DNA from 2 places in the Burkholderia sp. AW33-5 genome. Region 2 is predicted to be linked to the other one. Evidence: riboswitches for the same ligand, from Rfam matches in the RefSeq annotation. Region 2 holds a riboswitch; the other holds the start of a gene.

Region 1 (6,759 bases), on a different contig from region 2:
GTCTACCTGTGGACGGGCGCGGGCACCGGCATGTCGGCGCTGGACATGACGGCGGTGGCGTTGTTTCCGCATCGGCTGGCCGGTGACATGGGGGCCATGGATCCGTCGCTGGCGACCGTGGTCCTGATGTGGTGGGTGATGATGATCGCGATGATGACGCCCGGCGCGGCGCCGCTCGTGCTGTTGTACCGGCGCGTACTGCGGCATCGCGGTGCGCAGGGCGACGGGGCGGCCGTGACGTCGGCGTTCCTGCTGGCCGGCTACCTGGCCGCATGGTTGGCGTTCTCGGTCGCCGCCGCCGTGCTGCAGATGCTGCTGCAGCCTGCCGGCCTGATCTCCGGAATGATGCTGTGGTCGAAGAGCGCCGCGCTGTCCGCGATCGTCCTCGCGCTGGCCGGCGCCTATCAATTCTCGCCGCTGAAACAGGCGTGCCTGCGGCAATGCCGGTCGCCGGTCCGGTTTCTCACGACGTACTGGCGCCCGGGAGTCGCGGGCAGCTTCCTGCTCGGTGTGCGGCACGGTGCGTATTGCGTGGGCTGCTGCTGGCTGCTGATGGCGCTGCTGTTCGTCGGCGGCGTGATGAACGTCGTGTGGATCGTCGCGTTGTCGCTGTTCGTGCTCGTCGAAAAGGTGCTGCCGGGCGGCGAGCGCATGGGCCGCGCACTGGGCATCGTGCTGATCGCGTGGGCGGTCGCGACGTTGCTGGTGTAGCGGGCGCGTTCGTTTTTGGCTGAACAGATGAGTGTCTCGATGAAAATCCGATGCCTCGCCATCACCGTCCTCGGCGCGATGGCCGTCGTCGCGACGCCGGTGCGTGCGGGCGGGAGCATGTCCGACATGAGCATGGGCGACATGAAGATGTCGGCGCCGGATTCGGCGTTGACCGATGCCGAAGTGAAGCGGATCGATGCCGCGCACGGCATGGTGACGCTGAAGCACGGCGCGCTCGAGAACGTCGGGATGGCGCCGATGACGATGGCGTTCAAGGCCGGCGACCCGGCGATGATCGAGTCGTTGCACGTGGGCGACAAGGTCAAGGTGCGGGTCGAGCGCGTGGCGGGCACGCTGACGATCGTGAAGCTCGTGCAACGGCAGTAGCGATCGCCGGTGCTAACCCGGTCCGTCGCCGGAGTCACCCTCGGCTTCAGCGAAATTCAACTCGACGCCATTGCCGGCCGGATCGGTGAAAAACAGCTGAAGCTGGCGCGTGAGCGGCACGTACGTGCGCGAGTACCGGACCTGCGCGTCGGCGAGGCGCCGTTCCATGTCGGCGGCGTTCTCGCATGAAAACGCCATATGGTCGAACGTATTGACGACGTGCGCCGGCCGAACCTCGCCGGGCCGCGCTTCCGACAGGTGGAGGATCGCCTGCGCGCCTGCGTAGAGCCAGTAGCCGTTGCTCTGGAACGGCGGTCGATAGCCCGGCTGGAGGCCCACGACGTTCACGTAGAAATCGCGCAGCGTATCGAGCGTGGCGCGATCCGCGCGCAGGTTGTAATGATTGAGTCCGATCACTGACATGGCAGGTTGTCCGGTTCGTGCAAGGTGCGTCGCGCACAGCATCGCGCAACGCGGGGCGTCCTGTCACCCCCGCATGCCTTTGACCGACGCGGCCGGCCGTGCGAGCCCGCGCGCCGGCAGCGGCGTCGACATCACGATCGACGTGCGCGTTTCGCCGTACAGGTTGATGCGCTCGATCAGTTGCTCGAGGTGCGCCATGCTGACGGCGACGAACCGCATCACGTAAGAATCCGCGCCGGTCACGTGATGGCACTCGACCACTTCGGGAATCGTCTCCAGCAGCTTCAGGAATTTCGCCTTCGCCGGCTGCGGCACCGTGATGCCGATCAGCGCGCTCACCGGGTAGCCGGCCGCGGCCGGATTGACCCGCGCCGTGTAGCCGTCGATCACGCCGGCCGATTCGAGGCGCTTCACGCGTTCCGTCACCGCCGGCACCGACAGGTGAACCTGGCGCGCCAGCTCCGTGTAGCTGATGCGGCCGTTGGCCTGCAGCAGTGCGAGTATCTTCCAGTCGAGTTCGTCCATCGCGGCGGAGTTTTTAAGGTGAAGGCCCCATTTTTCCTTAAAAACCGTCTTCAGCGGCGACCGGACTTTCCCTACGATGCGGATCATGTCATTGCATGTCGCGAGGAGCCGGCCATGCTGTTCATCAAGTCCGTCGTGATGGGGTTGTCGATCGCCGTGCCGGTCGGCCCGATCGGCATGCTCTGCATCCAGCGCAGCCTGAGCCGCGGCTTTCACGCGGGGTTCGCGACGGGCATCGGCGCCGCGTGCGCCGATGCGATCTACGGGCTGCTCGGCGCGCTGGGCGTCGCCGGCATCGTCACCGCGTTTCCGGTGCTGACCGTCGCGCTGAAAATCGTCGGCGGCGCGTTCCTCGTGTGGCTGGCCTGGTCCATCGCGCGGCAGGCGCCGGCCGCGTCGGCGGCGGTGCAGGACGTGCCGCGCACGACCGTGTTGCGCGATTTCCTGACGACCTTCGGCCTCACGCTGTCGAACCCGATGACGATCCTGTCTTTCGTCGGGATCTTCGCGGCGCTCGGCCCGCTGGCGGGCACGCATGAAGGCACGATGGGGCTGACCGTGGCGTCGATGGTCGCGGGCGTGTTCCTCGGATCCGCGACGTGGTGGCTGTGCCTGAGCGGCGCGACCGCCGCGTTGCGAGCGAAGATGCCGCTCACGTTCATGCACGGGCTGTCGCGCGTGTCGGCCGTCGTGATCGCGGTGTTCGGCGCGATCCAGTTGATTGCGGGCATGCGCGGCGTCGTCTGGTCATGACGCGCGCCGCGGCACCGGCACACCGCGTGCGCGGTCAGAACGTGTAGCTGACCTTGCCGAACGCAGTGCGGCCGAGCGTGTTGTAGCCGTACGCGGTCATGTACTGACGGTCGAACAGGTTCGACAGCGTCGCCGACACCGTCAGGTGCGAATTGATCCTGTACGACGCGCGCAGGTTCACGGTCAGGTACGACGGCAGATACGTCGTGTTGGCCGGGTCGTCGAACGTCGTGCCGCCGTAGTTCAGCGACGCGCCCGTGCTCAATGCGTGCAGGTTGAATTCGTCCCACGTGTGGTCGACGTTGACGCTGACCGTCTGGCGCGGCCGGCGGTTGAGCCAGCTGTCGTTGGTTTCGTCCTGCGGATTCAGGAAACCGACCGCGACGCTCACCGGCGTATAGCGGCCGATCGTGCCCTTGTACGACAGGTCGATGCCGCGGATATGCGAGCGACCGATGTTCATCGGCGAGCGCGTCGCGGGGTTGTAGGCGATCAGGTTGTTGATGCGCGTGTCGTAGATCGCGGCGCTGAACGTGCCGTACGCCGTGTTCGCATCGAGCGCGGCCTCGACCGAATCGCTGCGTTCCGGGTTCAGGTCCGGGTTGCCGTAGCCCGGGTAGTACAGGTCGTTGAACGAGGGCAGGCGGAACGCGTTGCCGTACGACACGCGCGCCGTATAGACCGGCGTGATGGCCCACGACAGCGCGGCGTTGCCGGTGTTCACGGCCTTCCCGGCGATGATCTCGTGCCGCCCCGCGACGAACATCGTGACGCTGCCGAGCGTCGCCGACTGATGCAACGAGAACGCGGAGTCGTTGCGCGTGGGCACGCCGTCCGGCACGTCGACGGGCAGGAAGGCCTGTTCGCGCGTGAAGTCGTACGCGACCTTCGTCTCGCCCGACAGCGGCAGGCCGAACAGCCGGAAGCCGTGTTCCTGATGGGTCAGCGACGTCGACGAACTGATGCGCTGCGAGTTGATCTGGTCGGTCGGAATGGTCGGGTCGCTCGCATACAGGAACTGGCGGTCGTTCGCATAACCGAACGACTGGTCGAACTGGGTGTCGGGCGTGATGTCGAGATGGAACGCGATGCCGGTCGTCAGCTGATGATCGAGCTCGCGATTCGCAAAGCCGGCGTTGTCATAGGACAGGTCGGAGCGGTGATACAGCGCGAACGTCGAGATCGACCAGTTGTCGCGCGCGTAGCCGAGTCGCGCATCGAGGTCCTGCGCGTGATACGGATTGCGGCCGTCCTCGTGCCCGTAGGCGAACGGCCGCGTCGCGTCGATGCCGGCCGTGTTGTAGCTGTGCAGGCCGAGCGTGTAGGTGAGGCCGCCGAGCGCGGCGAGCGGCCCCGTCGACGGCACGGTGCCCGACGTGCGCACCTGCGTGTCGAAGGTCTTGTTCGAGCCGCCGCCGAACGACACGGTCGTCTGGTTCGGCTGGCCTGCCGCGCGGCGCGTGAACAGTTGCACGACGCCGCCCATCGCGTTCGCGCCGAATGATGCGGCGGCCGGCCCCGAGATCACCTCGACGCGTTCGAACGCGTCGGTCGGCAGGTCGGCCCACGGCGCGATGCCGGTCGTCGGCGAGCCGATCCGGATGCCGTCGATGAACACCGCGACCTGATTGGCGGACGAGCCGCGGATGCTCACGGACGCCGACGAGCCGGGGCCGCCGTTTTGCGAGACGGTCACGCCCGGCAGCGTCGCGAGCGCCTGCGTGATGCTCGGGTCGCTCGGCGACAGCCGATCGAGATCGGCGCGCGTGAGCACCTGTGTCGTCGCATAGCGCTGGTCGAACGATTCGGGCAGGTGCCGCGTGTCGGTCACGCTGATCGTCGGCAGGTCGGCGGCTGCGGCGGGTTGGGGCGGCTGCGGGAGCGCCGTGTCGCCGGCGGCATGGGCGATCGGGGCGAACAGCGCCGTGGCGGCGGACGTGGCGAGAAAGTGGCGAAGATTCATGAGGCAATGAGCGTGATCGTGTTGCGGGTACGGCGAGCGTAAGCGGGTGGCGGTGCGTACCGCCCGGATTCGTATCGGTCTATCGCGAGACCGGACGGCTTGGGCGGTCGTCGCGCGGATCGAACGACACGGCACGGCACACGCGTGCGGACACGCCGCGCCCATGGCTGGCGCGACGGCACGACGCTTCCGGCGAGGAAGCGGAGGCGGAAAGACTGGACATCTGAAGGGTCCTGAGGTCGGGCCGTCCATGCAACGGGGGCGACCGCCAAAGGCGGTGCCTGGCGCTCCGGGACACCCCGCCCGGCGCGGCTGCTTGGACCTCGGGTCGATGGCAGGTCTCCTGGCTCGCGGGTCGCTATTCGCACCGGCCTTCCCGGTTTCCCAGTGGCTTGGAGTAGTGCGGATTCGCCGCTCACAGTTGCGGGGGCAGCCGCAGATTCGAGGCGCTGCCTCTCCTGCGTTCCCTTTTGATCCCGTCTCCGGGAACCATCAGCGCGCAAGCGTAATGGCGAGCGCTCCGGCGCGTCAATCGGCGAAGCGCGCGGGGATGCGAAAAAACGTCAGTGCTCGCCGGATTCTTTTCCAAATCCTCGCTTGCGAGACATGAGGACCCCTTTACATCTGAGGAAAGGGCGCGCTGGCCGCGCGGCAATCGCGGCGGAACCGGCTCGGCGCGACGCCCGTCCATCGCACGAACGCCCGCCGGAATGCTTCCTCGCCCGCGAACCCGAGATGCGCGGCGATCCGCGCGACCGGCCAATCGGACTCGCGCAGGCACCGCCGCGCGACGTCGGCGAGACACTGCTCGCGCAACGCGTGATAGCCGCTGCCTTCGGCCGCCAGCCGCCGTCGCAACGTCGCCTCGCTGACGCCGAGCCATGTCGCCAGTTCGGCAAGCGCGGGGAGCGCCTGCTCGCGCGCGAGCGCCGCGTCGAGAAAGCCGCGCACCTGCTGCGCCCATGACACGACGGCCGGCGCCGCATCGATCAGACGAAACGGAAAATCGACGAGGAACGCGGCCAGCTCGCCCGGCTGGCGGATCACGCGGGCATCGAGCCGCGCGGCGTCGAATGCGAAACCATAGGTTTTGCGGCCGACATCGACCGGCGCGTTGAACAGCCCGAGCAGCGGCATCGCGTCGTCGCGGCGCGGATGGCCGAGCCAGACTTCGTCCGGTCGCAGCGGCTGCCCGATCAGCCAGCCGAACAGCTGCAGATAGCAGAACAAGCCCGTCAGGTCGACGAGGCACGCGGCCGGGCTGCGCGTGCGGCGCAGCGAATCCATCCGGAACGTCGCGCGCCCGTCGCGCACCGCGAGCGACAGCGCGCCGGCGCGCGGCGTCAGCATCTCGCAGAATTCGGCCGCGCAGCGGATCGCGTCGGCGAGCGTCGCGCAACTGAGCAGGCAGCGGCACATCAGGTCGACTTCCTGCTTGCGCATCGGCGGATGGCCGTTGCCGCGCGCAACCTGCGCCTCGAGCCGCTCGATCGCGTCGCGGTACAGCGCGACGAAGCCGCCGGGCGTCGTCGACGCGACGTCGGCGGCCGGCGTCGTCGGTCGTTCCGCCGGCGGTGCGCCGCTGCGCGTCAGCTCGTCCAGCAGGCGGGCGCCGAGGCCCGGCAGCATGCGGCCGCGTGCCGGCATTGCGCGCTGTTTCATCTCTCTCCCGATCTGAGCGTTACGACAGGGGCCGTTGAGCGGGCCGGTAGGGGTTCGCCGGCCGTCGCCACGCAAGAATGCTATCCACGCCGGCCGCTTCCGGCCTCGCCGGAACGGCGTAGGCGACCGGCATCGCATTGCGCCACGAACCTCCCGAGACGACCCGCGAATGATCCAGATCGTAGACGAAATCACCCTCGCGCCCGAGCGCATTCCCGACGTGCTGGCGCTGCTGCGCGACCGTTATTTGCCGGGCCACGCGGCGCGCGGACTGACGGCGGCCGGCCGCTGGGTGTCGCCGCCCGTCGCGGTGCCGGGGCAGCCGAGCACGCTGT
Region 2 (6,759 bases):
CGCGCGCGACCCGCAGCGCATGCGCGCAGACGATGTCGCCGAGCGGCACGCCGTCGGCCTGCGCGAGCTTGAGCGCTTCCTGGCTCGTGTTCGCCGCGCGCATCGCGGCCTGCAGCGCGGCGTTCGCGCCCGCCTCGGCCGCCCACTGCGCAAGCAGCGGCAGGTCGATGCTCGAATGGCGGCTGTGCAGATCCAGATGGCCCGCCGCGAGCTTGCTGAGCTTGCCGAAGCCGCCGCACATCGACAGGCGCGCGACCGGCGCGCGGCGCAGGTGCTTGAGCACCGCGCCGGCGAAATCGCCCATTTCGATCAGCGCCATGTCGGGCAGGCCGTAGTGCGCGCGCATCGCATCCTCGCTCGCGTTGCCGGTGCACGCGGCGATGTGCGCGATCCCGTTCGCGCGGGCGACGTCGATGCCCTGGTGGATCGACGCGATGTACGCCGAGCACGAGAACGGCCGCACGATGCCGGTCGTGCCGAGGATCGACAATCCGCCGACGATGCCGAGACGCGGGTTCATCGTCTTCAGCGCGAGCGCTTCGCCGCCCTCGACGCCGATCGTCACGTCGAAGCCGCCTGCGTAGCCGAATTCGGCCGCGAGCGCGTCGAGGTGCGTGGTCATCATCTGGCGCGGCACCGGATTGATCGCCGGTTCGCCGACCGGCAGCGTGAGTCCGGCGCGCGTGACGGTGCCGACACCCGGCCCCGCGTGAAAACGCACGCCGGGCGCGGCCGCGAGCGCGACGCGCGCGAAGACGAGCGCGCCGTGCGTGACGTCCGGATCGTCGCCGGCATCCTTGATCGTGCCGGCTTCCGCGCCGTCGGCCGTCGTCCGGCAGAACGCCAGCCGCATCATCACGTGCTGCCCCTTCGGCAGCACGATCTCGACGGCGTCGACCGCGTGCCCCGCCAGCAGCAGGCGCGCGGCGGCGAGCGACGTCGCGGTCGCGCAGCTGCCGGTCGTGTAGCCGAAGCGCAGCGGCGCCGGTTGTTCGGGGGTTTCGTCGCGCATCACGCGGGGTCCGTGAGGTCCGTTGCCGAGGCATCGGGTTTGCGCACGTCGTACAGCGTGACGGGCAACGGCTGCCGCCACGTGTCGAAGCGGCCGAGCGGCTCGGCGTGCGCGAGCGACACGCGCGTGAGCGTGCCGCCGTGCATCCCGCGCCACGCGGCGAGCGCGAGCTCGCCCTGCAGCGTGACCGCATTCGCGACGAGCCGGCCGCCGGGCTTCAGCGCCGACCAGCACGCGTCGAGCACGCCGGGCGCGGTCGCGCCGCCGCCGATGAAGATCGCGTCGGGCGCAGCGAGCCCCGCGAGCGCAGCGGGCGCGCGCCCCGCGACGAGTTGCAGCCCCGGCACGCCGAGCGCGTCGCGGTTGTGCTCGATGAAGCGCTGGCGCTCCGCATGCGACTCGATCGCGATCGCCTGGCACGACGGATGCGCGCGCATCCATTCGATGCCGATCGAGCCGCTGCCCGCGCCGACGTCCCACAGCAGTTCGCCGGGTGCGGGCGCGAGGCGTCCGAGCGTCAGCGCGCGCATGTCGCGCTTGGTGAGCTGGCCGTCGTGGCGGTACGCGTCGTCGGGCAGGCCGGGCGTGAGTGCGCGGCGCGGCGCATCGGGGCCGGCCTGGCAGTCGAGCGCGACGAGATTGAGCGCGGCGGTCTCGTCGATGTTCCAGTCTTGCGCGAGACCGTCGATGCGCCGCTCGAGCGGGCCGCCGAGGTGTTCGAACACGCTGATGCGTGTCGGGCCGAAGCCGCGCGCGGCGAGTTCGGCGGCGACCGTGGCCGGCGTGCGGCCGTCGGCGCTCAGCACGAACAGGCGCCGGCCCGGCAGCAGATGGCGCGCGAGCGTCGCGAGCGGCCGGCCGACGAGCGACACCGCGCCGACGTCCTGCAATGCCCAGCCGAGCCGCGCGGCCGCCAGCGACAGCGACGACGGTGCGGGCAGCACGCGCCATTCGTCGGGGGATAGTTCGCGCGCGAGTGTCGCGCCGACGCCGAACAGCATCGGGTCGCCGCTCGCCAGCACGCAGACGGGCGAACCGCGTCGCGCGAGCAGGCCCGACAGGTCGAATGGCGACGGCCACGCGGCGCGCTCGGCCCGCAGCCGCGCGGGCAGCATGTCGAGGTGCCGCTTCGCGCCGACGACCCGCGACGCCTCGAGCAGCGCGCGCCGTGCGCTGCGCCCGAGCCCCGCGTAGCCGTCGTCGCCGATGCCCACTACCGTCAGCCACGCCGTCATGCACCCTTCCCCATCGTCCGGTTCCATCGAGTCGCCGCACGGCGCCGGTATGGCGCCGGTGCGGCCGTCCGCATTGCGAAAGTCGGCATGGTACCGTGTTCCACCGCGCGTTTCATCTGCCGGCCCGCCGACGCCGGGCCGCATTTCGCTTCGGCCACGATGCCCGCTCGGCGGTCGCGAAGCGCGGGGGAAATCGGGTATGCTACGGCCGTTCGTTCGCCGGTGCCCTTCGGGGCCGAAGAGGGAACACAGGGCGCGCACCGCGCCGCTGTGGCTGCCCCCGCAACTGTAGACAGCGAGCCGATCTCCCCCTCGTGCCACTGGTTTCACCGGGAAGGCCGGGAGCCGGCGCCGACCTGTCAGCCAGGAGACCTGCCGGCATGAAAGTGCGTGCGTGCCAGTCGGCGTCGGGCGGGGTGTACCGATGCGTTGGCCGCGGCGCGACACTGTCCCGGTATCCCGTTGAGTTCCGCCCCCGATTCCATTCCTGCATCGCCCGTCGTGCGCCCGTCGGCTTGCCCGGGGCTCGTGCGCGTCGTCGCGGCCGCCGACGGCGGGCTGTGCCGGATCAAGCTGCCGGGCGGCCGGCTCGACGCGCGGCAGGCGCGTGCGATCGCCGCGGCCGCGCGCGCCTGCGGCTCCGGCGCGATCGACGCGACCAATCGCGCGAATCTCCAGTTGCGCGGCATCCGCGACGGCGCGGCCGATACGCTGGCCGACGCGTTGCTCGATGCCGGCCTGGGCCCGCGCGCCGGCGATGCCGCCGACGACCGCGCCGCGCTCGCCGCGAGCGACGACGTCCGCAACCTGATGCTCAGCCCGCTCGCGGGGCGCGATCCCGACGCACTGCTCGACAGCCGCGCGCTCGCGCTGCCGTTGCTCGACATGCTGACGCACGAGCCGCGTCGCGGCGAGGTGTCGCCGAAATTCTCGATCCAGCTCGACGGCGGCGAATCGGTCGCGGCGCTCGATCATCCGCACGACATCTGGCTCGCCGCGTGGCGTCGCGGCGACGGCGCGGTTCGCATCGCCGCGGGCCTGGCCGGCTGCCCGCCGGTCGCGCCCGGTGATTCGCCCGCCTGGTTCGACGTCGCGCCGGACCAGACCGTCGCGCTCGTTCGCGCACTGCTGCTCGCGTTCCTCGATCTCGCGCCGGCCGACATCACGCGGATGCGCGCGTTGCTCGCAACCGGCGGCGCATGCGCGTTGCGCGAGCGCGCGCAGCATTACGCGCCCTTCCCGCTCGAAGCCGATCCGGCACTGGCCGGCTGGCGGCGCAAGCATGCGGACGCCGCGCTGCGTTTCGGTGCACGGCCGTCGCGCGATGCGGATCGCTGCAGCGTCGGCGCGCAGTTCGTGCTCGGCCGGCTCGACGCAACGCAACTGGAACGGCTCGCGGCACTCGCCGACGCGGAAGGTGACGGCACGCTGTCGATGACGCCGTGGCAAGGCGTGTTCGTGCACGGCGTGCGGCACGAACGCACGCCGGCCGTGCTCGACGCGCTCGCGTCGCTCGGCCTCGTGTGCACGATGTCCGACCCGCTGGCCGCGCTGGTCGCGTGCACCGGCAGCGCGGGCTGCGCGAAGTCGCGCGCCGATACGAAACACGATGCGCTCGCGCTGGCCGCGCGCGTCGGCCATCCGGTCGACGTGCACCTGACCGGCTGCGAGCGCCACTGCGCGCTGCCGCACCCCGCGACGTCCACCCTCGTCGCGGTCGCGCACGGACGCTACGACCTTTACCGGCGCGACGCCGCCGCGGGCCTCGGCGCCCCGCTCGCGCGCCATCTGACGATTGACCAGGCCGCGGACCGACTGACGGGCGCGCGGCACAGCCAGGACACCACCGATGCTTGACTATATTCGCGACGGGCAGGAAATCTACCGCCAGTCGTTCGCGACGATCCGCGCCGAGGCCGACCTGTCGCAGGTTCCGCCCGATCTCGAGAAGCTCGCGGTGCGCGTGATCCACGCCTGCGGGATGGTCGATGTCGCCTACGACCTGCGCTTCTCGGCCGGCGCCGGCACGGCGGGCCGCACGGCGCTCGCGGCCGGCGCGCCGATCCTGTGCGACGCGCGGATGGTCGCCGAAGGCATCACGCGCGCGCGGCTGCCGGCCGGCAATCGCGTGATCTGCACGCTCGGCGAACCGGAAGTACCTGACCTCGCGCGGCATCTCGGCAACACGCGCTCGGCCGCGGCGCTCGAACTGTGGCGCCCGCATCTGGCCGGCAGCGTCGTCGTGATCGGCAATGCGCCGACCGCGCTGTTCCACCTGCTCGACATGATCGACGCCGGCGCGCCGCGCCCCGCGCTGATCCTCGGCTTTCCGGTCGGCTTCATCGGCGCGGCCGAATCCAAGGCGGCGCTCGACGCCGACAGCCGCGGCGTGCCGTACGTCGCGCTGCTCGGGCGGCGCGGCGGCAGCGCGATGGCCGCGGCCGCCGTCAACGCACTCGCGACGGAGGCAGAATGACGGCCCCGCGCGGACGCCTGTTCGGGGTCGGCGTCGGCCCCGGCGACCCCGAACTGATGACGATCAAGGCGCTGCGCGTGCTGCAGGCCGCGCCGGTGGTCGCGTATTTCGTCGCGAAGGGCAAGAAGGGCAATGCCTACGGGATCGTCGAGGCGCATCTGCTCGATGCGCAGACGCAATTGCCGCTCGTCTATCCGGTGACGACCGAGGCGCTGCCGCCGCCGCTCTGCTACGAGACCGTGATCGCCGATTTCTACGACACGGCCGCCGAGATCGTCGCGTCGCATCTCGACGCCGGGCGCGACGTCGCGGTGATCTGCGAAGGCGATCCGTTCTTCTACGGGTCGTACATGTACCTGCACGATCGCCTCGCGCCGCGCTACGACACCGAGGTGATCCCGGGCGTGTGCGCGATGCTCGGCGGCACGGCCGTGCTCGGCCAGCCGCTCGTCTATCGCAACCAGAGCCTGTCGGTGCTGTCCGGCGTGCTGCCGGAGGACGAATTGCGCACGCGGCTCGCGCAGGCCGACGCGGCCGTCGTGATGAAGCTCGGCCGCAACTTCGACAAGGTGCGGCGCGTACTCGACGAACTGGGACTCGCGAAGCGCGCGCTGTACGTCGAGCGCGCGACGATGGCGGCGCAGCGCATCGTGCCGCTGGATGAAGTCGATCCGATGGCGTCGCCGTACTTCTCGCTGCTCGTCGTGCCGGGGGAAAAATGGCAAGGATGACGACTCCGCCCGCGATCGTGATTCTCGGCGCGGGCGCACTCGATACCGCGCGGCGTATCCAGGCGCGTTATCCGGGCGCCGTCGTGCACGGGCTCGCGTCGCGCGTCGAGGCCGACGTGCCGTTCGACGAGCTCGGCGCGCACCTGCGCGAGCTTTACGCGCGCGGCCTGCCGATCGTCGCGCTGTGCGCGGCCGGCATCGTGATCCGTTGCGTCGCGCCGGCGCTCGCCGACAAGGGTGTCGAGCCGCCGGTGCTCGCGGTCGCGGAAGACGGTTCGGCCGTCGTGCCGCTGCTCGGCGGGCTGACGGGCGTCAACCTGATCGCGCGCGAACTCGCCGAATGCCTCGGCGTCGCGCCCGCGATCACGACGAGCGGCGAGCTGCGCTTCGGCGCGTGCGTGCTCAACCCGCCCGACGGCTATGCGCTCGCCGATCTCCAGCAAGGCAAGCGTTTCGTGTCCGACCTGCTCGCGGGTGCGGCCACGCGCGTCGACGGCGCGGCGCCGTGGCTCGACGACGTCGCGCTGCCGCGCGACGCTGCGGCCGCGCATGCGATCCGCGTGACGCCCGATGCGTGGCGCGGCGCGCGCGACGAACTCGTGATCCATCCGCGCAGCGTGGTGGTCGCCATCGAGGCCCGCGGCGTGCGGGCCGATGCGTCGCCGTCGCTTGCCGAGCGCATCGACGCGCTGCTCGATACGCACGGTCTCGCACGGCTGGCGCTCGCCGCACTCGTCGCCCCGGCGTCGTTGCTCGACGATGCGCGGGTCGAAGCGGCGGCACGGACGCTGGGCGTGCCGCTGCGCTTCGCCGATGTCGAATGCGACGAAGACGCCGATGCGGCTGCCCTGCTGGGTTCGACGTTGCGTGTGGCGCACACACTGCGCGCAACGTCCGACGGCCTCGCGTGCGCGGTCGCGACGCAACCCGTCGATCCCGCGACGCTCGGCCGTGCGCGCGGCCGCCTGACGGTGCTCGGCCTCGGCCCGGGCGATGCGGCATGGCTCACGCCCGCCGCGCGCACCGCGCTCGCGCAAGCCACCGACATCCTCGGCTATACGACCTACGTGACGATGGCCGGCCCGTTCCGCGCGGATCAGCGCGTCCACGGCACGGACAATCGCGAGGAAATGCAGCGCGCGCGCCATGCGTTCGAACTGGCGGCCGAAGGCCGGCGCGTCGCGGTCGTCTCGTCGGGTGACCCGGGTGTGTTCGCGATGGCCGCGGCCGTGCTCGAAGCGCTCGACGAAGCGCGCGATCCAAGATGGGCCGCGGTCGAACTGCGCGTCGAACCCGGCGTATCGG

Evidence for each region. Region 2 has a riboswitch for cobalamin ahead of cobG (precorrin-3B synthase). Riboswitches for the same ligand answer to the same signal wherever they lie in the genome.
Region 1: another riboswitch for cobalamin. It lies ahead of ACV22V_RS07150 (TonB-dependent receptor domain-containing protein); the one in region 2 lies ahead of cobG (precorrin-3B synthase).

Annotation. Positions count from the first base shown of each region.
Region 1 is NZ_JBSAXA010000003.1:95,824-102,582, reverse strand. Features, by position in the region: gene ACV22V_RS07175 (DUF2182 domain-containing protein) at 1-711, shown strand, start outside; gene ACV22V_RS07170 (copper-binding protein) at 751-1,098, shown strand; gene ACV22V_RS07165 (VOC family protein) at 1,111-1,521, opposite strand; gene ACV22V_RS07160 (Lrp/AsnC family transcriptional regulator) at 1,585-2,046, opposite strand; gene ACV22V_RS07155 (LysE family translocator) at 2,161-2,799, shown strand; gene ACV22V_RS07150 (TonB-dependent receptor domain-containing protein) at 2,834-4,762, opposite strand; cobalamin riboswitch at 5,079-5,271, opposite strand; gene ACV22V_RS07145 (helix-turn-helix domain-containing protein) at 5,381-6,424, opposite strand; gene ACV22V_RS07140 (hypothetical protein) at 6,594-6,759, shown strand, end outside.
Region 2 is NZ_JBSAXA010000002.1:605,058-611,816, forward strand. Features, by position in the region: gene ACV22V_RS06290 (cobalt-precorrin-5B (C(1))-methyltransferase) at 1-1,012, opposite strand, end outside; gene cbiE (precorrin-6y C5,15-methyltransferase (decarboxylating) subunit CbiE) at 1,012-2,247, opposite strand; cobalamin riboswitch at 2,451-2,641, shown strand; gene cobG (precorrin-3B synthase) at 2,749-4,104, shown strand; gene ACV22V_RS06305 (precorrin-8X methylmutase) at 4,097-4,723, shown strand; gene ACV22V_RS06310 (precorrin-2 C(20)-methyltransferase) at 4,720-5,454, shown strand; gene cobJ (precorrin-3B C(17)-methyltransferase) at 5,451-6,759, shown strand, end outside.